DNA from 3 places in the Streptomyces sp. NPDC056161 genome. Region 3 is predicted to be linked to each of the others. Evidence: riboswitches for the same ligand, from Rfam matches in the RefSeq annotation. Region 3 holds a riboswitch; each other region holds the start of a gene.
What was found. Region 3 has a riboswitch for cyclic di-AMP ahead of ACFC09_RS15820 (M23 family metallopeptidase). Riboswitches for the same ligand answer to the same signal wherever they lie in the genome.
Positions count from the first base shown of each region.

Region 1: linked by a shared signal. The riboswitch ahead of ACFC09_RS45200 (peptidoglycan DD-metalloendopeptidase family protein) and the one ahead of ACFC09_RS15820 (M23 family metallopeptidase) in region 3 are both predicted to bind cyclic di-AMP.
Region 2: linked by a shared signal. The riboswitch ahead of ACFC09_RS24900 (transglycosylase family protein) and the one ahead of ACFC09_RS15820 (M23 family metallopeptidase) in region 3 are both predicted to bind cyclic di-AMP.

Region 1 is NZ_JBHJUV010000113.1:1,891-5,157, reverse strand. Features, by position in the region: gene ACFC09_RS45205 (alpha-galactosidase) at 1-1,264, shown strand, start outside; cyclic di-AMP (ydaO/yuaA leader) riboswitch at 1,544-1,703, shown strand; gene ACFC09_RS45200 (peptidoglycan DD-metalloendopeptidase family protein) at 1,708-2,616, shown strand; gene ACFC09_RS45195 (SGNH/GDSL hydrolase family protein) at 2,800-3,267, shown strand, end outside.
Region 2 is NZ_JBHJUV010000027.1:98,187-101,453, reverse strand. Features, by position in the region: gene eno (phosphopyruvate hydratase) at 1-126, opposite strand, end outside; gene ACFC09_RS24900 (transglycosylase family protein) at 687-1,385, opposite strand; cyclic di-AMP (ydaO/yuaA leader) riboswitch at 1,390-1,557, opposite strand; gene ACFC09_RS24895 (transglycosylase family protein) at 1,740-2,828, opposite strand; gene ACFC09_RS24890 (cytochrome P450) at 3,023-3,267, opposite strand, start outside.
Region 3 is NZ_JBHJUV010000014.1:166,621-169,887, reverse strand. Features, by position in the region: gene ACFC09_RS15825 (aldo/keto reductase) at 1-665, opposite strand, end outside; gene ACFC09_RS15820 (M23 family metallopeptidase) at 792-1,835, opposite strand; cyclic di-AMP (ydaO/yuaA leader) riboswitch at 1,843-2,002, opposite strand; tRNA gene ACFC09_RS15815 (tRNA-Met) at 2,326-2,399, opposite strand; gene ACFC09_RS15810 (dihydrofolate reductase family protein) at 2,558-3,267, opposite strand, start outside.

The DNA of each region.
Region 1 (3,267 bases), on a different contig from region 3:
CGGCGGCTTCGGTGGCGCGAGCCGCGCCTGGCACGCCTACCAGCGGGCGTACGTCGTCCCGGACGCGGACCGGGACAGGCCCGTGCTGTTCAACTCCTGGGAAGCCACGTTCTTCGACATCGCCGAGGACCAGCAGGCCGCGCTCGCCCGGCGCGCGGCGGAGATCGGCGTGGAACTGTTCGTGGTGGACGACGGCTGGTTCGGCGCCCGGACCAGCGACCGGGCCGGGCTGGGCGACTGGACGCCCAACCCCGACCGGTTCCCGCAGGGGCTGGCTCCACTGGCCGGCCAGGTGCACGCCCTCGGCATGCAGTTCGGCATCTGGGTCGAGCCGGAGATGGTCAACCCCGACAGCGAGCTGTATCGCGCGCATCCCGACTGGGTGCAGTACCAGGCGGGACGAAAGCGGACGGAACTGCGCAATCAGCTGGTCCTCAACCTCGCCCGCGAGGACGTCCAGGAGTACCTGTGGGAGCGGTTGGACACGCTGCTCTCCAGCGCCCCCATCGACTATGTGAAATGGGATTTCAACCGCTGCTTCACGGACGCGGGCTGGCCCGGGGAGGCGTACCCGCAGCGGTTGTGGGTCGACCATGTCCGCGCCCTGTACGCGCTGCTGGACCGGTTGCGCGCCGCCCATCCGGGCGTGGCCTTCGAGTCCTGCTCGGGCGGCGGCGGCCGCATCGACCTCGGGATCCTGAGCCGCACCGATCAGGTGTGGACCTCCGACAACACCGATCCGCTCGATCGGCTCGCCATCCAGCACGGTTTCAGTCAGATCCATCCCGCGCGGATCATGGCGGCCTGGGTCACCGACAGTCCGAACACACAGCTCAACGGCCGGGCCAGCAGTCTGCGCTTCCGTTTCGTCAGCTCCATGGCCGGCGTCCTCGGGGTCGGCGGCGACCTCGCCAAGTGGAGCGAGGAGGAACTGGCCGAGGCTCGGCAGTGGGTGAGCCTCTACAAGGAGATCCGGCCCGTGGTGCAGCACGGCGAGCTGTACCGACTGCGCCCTCCCGAGGGCGGTTTGAGCGCGGTGCAGTATCTGCGCGGGGACGAGACCGTCGTCCTGGCCTGGCTCCAGGCGCAGCGGTACGGCGAGCCCGTGCCGGCGGTGCGGTTGCGCGGGCTCGACCCGTCGGCGTCGTACGAATGCCGCGAAACGGGCGAAGTGCACCGTGGTGCCGTGCTGTTGCACCACGGGCTGCACACCGCGCTCCGTGGTGACCTGGACGCCACGGTCATCCGGCTGCGCCGCGTCTGACCCTTCTGCCGGAATTACGAGCTTATGCGGCCAGGGGGGTGAGGAGGGTCATATCGTGACGGTGGGTCGCCTGTCATGCTCACGTAATGCATGGTCCGGGCGGGCGAATTGGCCACGGCCACCCCGCTGACATGCACGGACGGTGACCGGGAATTCCCGTAATGGATCGAGTGAGACCTGTACGGGATGGAACGGGTCCTTGTCCGTTTGCGTCCCGCTCGCTTACGTTCGCCACCGATCCGGACGGACCGCCGAATCCTGCCGCCGCCCGGACACCGGACACACCACCCACCCGTGCACGGCAGGAGCGGGGGACCCACCAGGCACGACCGCCGGACCCGGTCTCCGGGACGGCAAGGGGTGAAGCCACGCCCCGCGCGCGGCCGGGCAGCTCCAGCCCGAACCCGACAGCTCACCTCGCAGGCGCCGGAGAGGAATGCGCCATGCCCGCGAAGGGAAAGCACCGACGTCCGAGGCCCCAGCGCCGCACCCGTTCCGTCGCCGTCGCCGTCGCCGGAACGAGCGGAGCCGCACTGGCCCTGCCGCTCATCGCAACCACCGCGGCGCACGCCGCGGCCCCCGGGGAGGCTCCCCGGTCCGTCGCCGAGAGGACCGTCAGGTCTGCCGGCGGCGCCGCCGAACAGCGACGCGCCGCCGAGGACTCCGCCGCCCGCACCTACGTGGTGCGGCCGGGCGACTGGCTCGCCAAGATCGCCGACGAGCAGCACGTCAACGGCGGCTGGCAGCGGATCTACCAGGACAACCGCCCGGCCATCGGCGGCAACCCGTCGCTGGTCCGCCCCGGTCTGAAACTCACCCTCGGCGGGTGGGCCGAGCCGGACACCCGCTCCGCGCAGCCGTCCCGGCTGTCCCGGTCCTCGTACGTGCCGGCGGCCGACGCCTCGGCCGGCCGGACGGACCGCACCGTCGGCACCGGCACCTCCACCGGCTACGGCCTCCCCGTCCTCGGCGCCAGGATCGGCACCGGCTACCACGTGGCGGGCGGCATGTGGTCCAGCGGCTACCACACCGGCGTGGACTTCGTCGTGCCGACCGGCACCTCGGTCAAGGCCGTCGCCGCGGGCACGGTCGTCGCCGCGGGCTGGGGCGGCGCCTACGGCAATCAGGTGGTCGTCAGGCTGGCCGACGGCTACTACGCGCAGTACGCCCACCTGTCCCAGCTGTCCGTCTCGGCCGGCCAGACCGTGACCGAGGGCCAGCAGATCGGCCTGTCCGGCGCGACCGGCAACGTGACCGGCCCGCACCTGCACTTCGAGATCCGTACCACGCCGGAGTACGGCTCGGACGTGGACCCGCTGGCCTACCTCCGCTCGCACGGCGTGGTCGTCTGACGGCGGTGGCGGAGCGGTTGACGCGGGAACGCGCCTGTTCCCCGGCCTATTCCCGCATTGGGAAACTCTTGGCGAGTGTCTTATCTCACCGTTCGTCAACCCCTTCCTACGATCGCGTAGGTCACATCGGAAGGTGAATCATGGCCCGACGTGGCAGACGATTCGAAGAGTGACAACACAGCGGTGATCGGGTCGTACGTGGCGGTGGGGGACAGCTTCACCGAGGGCGTCGGCGACCCCGGCCCTGACGGGGCGTTCGTCGGCTGGGCCGACCGGTTCGCGGTACTGCTCGCGGACCGTCGGCCCGAAGGCGGCTTCCGATACACGAATCTCGCGGTGCGCGGGAGGCTGCTCGACCAGATGGTGGCGGAGCAGGTCCCGCGGGCGGTCGAACTGGCGCCGGACCTCGTCTCGTTCTGCGCGGGAGGCAACGACATCCTGCGCCCCGGCACCGACCCCGACGAGGTGGCCGAGCGTTTCGAACGGGCCGTGGCCCGGCTCGCGGACGCGGCCGGCACGGTCCTGGTGACGACCGGCTTCGACACCCGTGGCGTACCCGTGCTGAAGCATCTGCGCGGCAGGATCGCCACCTACAACGGGCACGTCCGGGCCGTCGCCGACCGGTACGGCTGCCCGGTGCTCGACCTGTGG
Region 2 (3,267 bases), on a different contig from region 3:
GCCGGACGGGACGGCGGCACGACCCGTGCTGCCGTCGTCGAGGCCGACCTCGACCTCGACCGTGGGATTGCCTCGGGAGTCCAGGATTTCCCGGGCTACGACGACGTCGATGGACGGCACGAGCATCTCCTTCATGGAATGTGACGCTGGAAGTGCGGGGCTGTGCGCCTTGCGACTAGAGCCTAACCGGCCCGGGGGCCTCGGCCGGTAGCCGACCGCCCCGTGGACAGGGTGACGACAGCTGACGGTACACATTGTTTCTGAACGGAACAAAGGGGGGAACGAAAACCGCCGGTGCCGGCTCAGGGTGCGCGGAGCAAACGGCGGCGCGGAAGCGCGGGAATGCCCGGGAAACGCAGAATGCGGGCGGACGCGGGCGGACGCGGGGCAATGGGCGAGCGGTAAGGACGAGCGGCACGGACGAGCCGTACGGACGAGCCGCGCGGAAAGGAACGGAACAGAAAGGAACAGAAAGGAAAGAACCCGCCCCGGCGCGCACGGGGGAGAGCGCGTCGGGGCGGGGAGCCCGTGGGGACGGGGGCTGCCCCCGGGCGTCCTCCACGATGGAGGCCGCCGCTGTGCGGGGGCTGTGACCGGGCTGCCGATCGGCTGTCGCCTCGGGAGCGCCCGCCGGGGTCGAACCAGGAGCGGTCCGGCGGGGGACCTTCAGGAGCGGACCGCCGGGGTCACTTCAGGTGCAGCTGCTGGCCCGGGTAGATGAGGTCGGCGTTCTCGACGATGTCCTTGTTCAGCTCGAACAGCTTCTGCCAGCCGCCCGTGACGCGGTGCTTCTCGGCGATCGAGCTGAGGGTGTCGCCCTTGACGACCTTGTACTCGCCGTCACCCTTCTTGACCTTCTTGCCGGTCGGGGTGGTGACGGTCCTGCTCGCGGCCGGGCGGTCGGCGGAGCGCGAGGCGGCCTGCTGCCCGGTGGCACGGTCGGCGGTGGAGCCGGTCGAACCGGAACCGCTGGAACCGGAACCCGAACCGCTGGAGTCGCCACCGGAGTAGGGGGTGCTGGACAGACCGGTGCCGCAGACCGGCCAGGCGCCCTTGCCCTGGCTCGCGAGGACCTTCTCGGCGACGGCTATCTGCTGCGCCTTGGTGGCCTTGTCGGCGGAAGCCGCGTACTGCGTGCCGCCGTAGGCGGCCCAGGTGGAGGCGGAGAACTGCAGGCCGCCGAAGTAGCTGTTGCCGGTGTTGATGGACCAGTTGCCGCCGGACTCGCACTGGGCGACGGCGTCCCACTGGGAGGCGGTGGCGGCGGAGGCGTCGCCGACGGCCATCAGCGGGGCGGCGACGGCGGCACCGGTGACACCGGCGAGCGCGACGACGCGGGTGGCCTTGGACGGGCGACGGTGCTTGCCCTTGCTGGAGAACAGCATGGATCGATCCCCTCACCGACGCCTGCGAGGTGAGCTGTCGGGTTCGGGCCGGTTGAGTTGCCCGGCCGCACCTCGATGTGGAGGCACGGCTTCACCCCGAGCCGCTTCGGTCAACCGACCGCAGCGGCACCTACCTTGGGTCCCCCGCTCCTGCCTACGGCGCTCGACGCGACGACTGTTCCCGTACGGCCGTTGGCAGGATTAGGCGTTGCGGCAGCCGGGGCCCGCGGTGGCGAGCGGTCATGACCGTAGACACGCGCTTCGTGGAATTTCAAAGACGATCAAGGCTTCTGAGACTCATCCCACACTTTCACCAAACCGGACATTAAGCCCGAAGCGGGGCGCCAACTCCCGCTATCCGGCGTGCCCTTCGGTCCCGACCTTCAGGGCCTGACCGGGGGTGATGTGGTCCGGGTCGGAGCCGACGACCTTCTCGTTGGCCGCGTAGAGCGCATGCCATCCGCCGTCCACGCCAAGCGAGTCGGCGATGGAGCCGAGGGTGTCGCCGGCTCGGACGGTGTAGGCGTGCTTGCCGGACGGGGCGGCCCCTCGACCACCCGTCCCGGTTGTCCCGCTTTCATCCGCACTGTCGCCCCGATGACGGCCGCCGCCGTCCAGGGAGCCGGTGTCGACCAGACTCCAGGAGCCGCCGGTCCGCCAGGAGTTGTCCGCACCGCCGGGGTCGGGGGACTCCGTGGACGAATCGCCGATTCCCGGCGAAGCACTGGAGTCAGTCGATGCCGACTTGTCGGACTTACTGGGCTTCGCAGGCCCGTCCGTCACACCGTGGCCCGAACCCGAACCCGAACCCGAACCCGTGCTCGGGCTCGCGCTCGATGACGGAGAGCCGGACGGTGAACCGCTCGGAAGGGAGCCCGAAGTGGAATCCGAGGACGGGTCCGAGGAGGTGTCGGACGACGGGGGCGAGTCGGACAAGCCCGGCGAGCCGGGCAATCCGGATGAATCAGATGAACCCGATGAACCCGACCCGTGCGAATCCTCCGAGGAACCCTTCTTGCCGGACGAGGAGCCGTCCGTGACACCGGTGTCGACCCCGATGTGGCCGGACTTGGCGGTGAGCCCGGACAGCAGGGCGCAGGTCGCCCAGGGGGTGGTCCCCTGGTCGGCGAGGATCTTCTCGGCGACCGCGATCTGCTGCTGGCGGCTGGCCTGGTCCGGGGTGACCGCGTACGTGTCGCCGCCGTACTCGTCCCAGTCCCGCTGCGAGATCTGCAGTCCGCCGAAGTACGCGTTGCCCGTGTTGGCGCTCCATGAACCGCCGCTCTCGCACTCGGCCACCCGGTCCCAGGTGGTGCCGTCGGCGGCACTCGCGGCGGTGGCGGCGAGGAGCGGGATGGCAATCGCGGAGCCGGTCACTCCGGCCGCGACGACGAGGGCCGGAGCCTGACGGGGGCGACGGTGACGTCCGTTCCCGGTGAGCATGCGGAAGCCTTTCGCGCGACGGCACTGACCGGTGCGGCGGATCGTGCCGGACTACCGCACCGAGGGGTGAACGTATAGGCATACGATCCCTAGTCACAAGTTAATGCCGCACAGATCACGCGAAGATCACAGCCGTGAAAGGCTGTCATTTTCCCTTTCCCGCAAGGGTCTACGGCATTGCGCACTCCGGCCGATCACCGGACAGGAGTGAACTCCACCGGCAAAGTGCGCAATCCACGCATGATGAGCCCACCGCGCCACCGCAGATCGGTCGGATCCACCGCAAGTCGCAGGTCGGGGAGGCGGGTGAGGAGGGTGGCGAGCGCGGACTGGCCCTCCAGCCGGGCGAGCGGGGCGCCGAGGCAGTAGTGGATGCCGTGCCCGTAGCCGAGGTGTTGGTTGTCACGCCGGCCGAGATCGAGCACGTCCGGATCGGCGA
Region 3 (3,267 bases):
TACTTGCCCGTGAGGAAGCCGGCGGCCAGGCCGAAGTACGGCAGGACCCCGAGACCGGCGCGGGCGGCGACGTCCCGCAGGGGACCCTCGTAGGTGTCGCGCGAGACCAGGTTGTAGTGCGGCTGGAGCGCCACGTACCGGGCCAGGCCCTCGCGGTCGGAGAAGTCCAGGGACTCCTGGAGCCGTTCCGCGCTGATGTTGGACGCGGCGATGTGCCGCACCTTGCCGGCCCGCACCAGTTCGTCGAGCGCGCCGATGATCTCCTCGACCGGCACTTCGGGCTTGTCGAAGTGCGTGTAGTAGAGGTCGATGTAGTCGGTCTTCAGCCGGCGCAGCGAGGCGTCCGCCGCGGCCTTGATGTTGGCCGCGGACAGGCCCGGGAATTCGGGGTGCTGGCTGACCTTGGAGGCGATCAGGACGTCGTCACGGTTTCCGCGTGCCGTGAGCCAGTTGCCGATGACCGTCTCGGACTCGCCGCCCTTGTTCCCCTCGATCCATGCCGTGTACGCGTCGGCGGTGTCGATGAGGTTGCCGCCGGCCGCCGTGTAGGCGTCCAGGACGGCGAAGGACGTCGGCTCGTCGGCGGTCCAGCCGAAGACGTTGCCGCCGAGGACGAGCGGGAAGATGTCCAGGTCGGAGGAGCCGAGTTTGTGTAGGGAAGTCATGTTCACCTTCAACGCACTCGTCGGAGGTCACGATTCCGTCGGCGGGCGCAAAGACCCCGTAAACACCTGACCGGCAGCCCTGGCGTCGGGGGGATGCCGTCAGGACCGCCGGGGATCAGGGGTGGGTCAGGGGGTGAGGCCCTTGCCGCGCAGCCAGGTCATCGGGTCGATGCCGCTGGCCTGGCCGCCCGGGTGGACCTCCAGGTGGAGGTGCGGGCCGGTGACGTTGCCGGTGGCGCCCACGCGGCCGATGACGTCCCCGGTGGTGACCTTCTGTCCGACGCTCACGTTGATCGACGACTGGTGGCAGAACCAGAGTTCGGTGCCGTCGTCGAGGGTGAGGATCGTGCGGTAGCCGTAGGAGCCGGCCCAGCCCGCCTCGGTGATCGTGCCGCTGTGGATGGCCTTGATCAGCGTGCCCGTGGGGGCGGCGAAGTCGAGACCGGTGTGGTAGCCGGAGGACCACATGGAGCCCGGCTGGCCGAAGGTACCGGTGATCGTGTACGAGGGGGTCGGCAGCGTGAACTGCTTGGCCAGCGCGGCCAGGCGCTCCTCCTCGGCCTTCTTCTTGGCGGCGGCCTCCGCCTTCTCCTTGGCGGCGGCGGCCTTGGCCGCGGCCTCCTTCTCCGCCTTGGCTGCCGCGTCGGCGGCCTGCTTGTCGGCGGCGGACACGGCGGCGGCGACGGCCTTGGTGTGGGCCTGGTCCTGCTGCTGCTCGGCCTGGGCCATGATGCGGTTGCGCAGCACCTCACCGGCGTCGGTGGTGCCGTCGGCGCTGTCGGCCTCGGTCACGCCGACGCTGCTCAGGGCGGTCGTGGAGCCCTTGGAGGGCTGCGCGGAGGAGTCGTCGCCCAGCAGGGAGCCGACGGAGGGCAGGTCGGGCATGGAGATGGACACCGGGGGCTTGCCGGTGTTGGCGCTGGCCATGCCGCCCGCGCCGACGGCGGCGATGACGCCGACGCCGAGGACCGTGGAACTGCGGGCGAGTCCGCCGCGCTGCTTGGCCACGCGGTGCCGGCCGCGTATCGGGCGGACGGAGTCCTCGGTGGGGTTCCATTCCCCCCAGGTGCCCTGGCCCTCGTCGGCGCCGTAGCCGCCGTAGGCAAAGGTCTCGGTGCCGTACTGGTTGGGCGCGTAGGGGGCTTCGGGGGCAGGCCGATTGGACGCCACTCGGGCGTACTCCTTTCCTTCCTCCGCCTACCGGGTTAGCTGACGGGTTCGGAGCAGGAAGGTCTCCTACGCGCGTATACCAGCCGTGTCTCCACGGTGGTGTCCGCGTGATTCACCCCAAGGTGGTGGTTCCCCGGTTCCCTTGCGGGATTCGGCGCGTGCGCACGGAGCCGCCTCTGGTGACGGCTGGGACGACCGCGCTGCGTTATCGAACGTTAATAGACTCGGCGGCCAGATTCCAAGCCGTTCGGCTTGATCCTTAACGCGATCGGGCGCGGACTTAGCGGTCATGACCGGCGAAAATCGGGCGACTTGACCTCGGCCGCATGGAAAGTCCGAAGACCCGGCGGACTTGACGGTGTTTCAGTTGTTATGCGGAGGGAGGTCGCCCGATCACCCGCCGTGACAATGATCAAGGGGCGATGCGCGGGTCGGTGAAAACACTCAGGGCCGGAATCCTAGGAATGGGATTCCGGCCCTGGGCCTTCAGTAGCGGGGACAGGATTTGAACCTGCGACCTCTGGGTTATGAGCCCAGCGAGCTACCGAGCTGCTCCACCCCGCGTCGGTGATGACAACTATACGCCATGCGCAGGGCAGCGAACGCACACTCGCCGGTTCGGCTCCCGCCCGGCCGAGCGGATGGCCCTCGGCCTCCCGCTCGGCCGAGCAGAAGGCCGATCGGCTCCCGCCCGGTCGCACAGGGGGCGGTGCGGCTCCCGCTCAGTCGAGCAGATGGCGGTTCGGCTCCTTGGCCGCCGCCTCGTACTCGGGCAGTACGACGACGTCGGCGCCCGCGGCCGTCAGCAGCCCGCTCCCGTCGGCCCCCGCCACGAACGTGTCGGGCTCCCGCCAGGCGGTGACCACCCGCCGCACCCCCGCGTCCAGGATCAGCCGCGCGCAGGGGGCGGGGCGCGAGGCCCGCCGGGCGCACGGCTCCAGGCTGCTGTAGACGGTCGCCGAGGCCAGCCGTGGATCCGCCGGGTCGGTCTTGGCGAGCGCGGCCTCCTCCGCGTGGACCACGGGGTCGTCCGCCTCCCGGGAGAACCCGCGGGCCAGCTCCGTACCGTCCGCGGCCACCACCACCGCGCCCACGCTGAACGCGGTCCGCGAGGGCGGGCACAGCGCCGCCAGTTCGCAGGCGATCCGCATCCAGTGCCGGTCCGCGGCGGCGGCCGTCCGACCGGTTCCGGGCGCGGTCGGCTCGTAGCGCAGCAGCACGACGTCGTCGATCCGCCGGGTCTCCAGCAGCCTGAGGCGTCCGCGCTGGTACTCCCCCGGCCCGAACAGCCGGGGCGCCCCGGGGTCCCCGACCAGCAGCGGCGCGACGACGAGCTGGAGTTCGTCGGCGAGGCCCTGCCGGAGCAACTGGGTGTGGACGGTCCCGCCGCCCTCGACCATCAGCCGCCGCACCCCGCGCTCGGTGTGCAGGT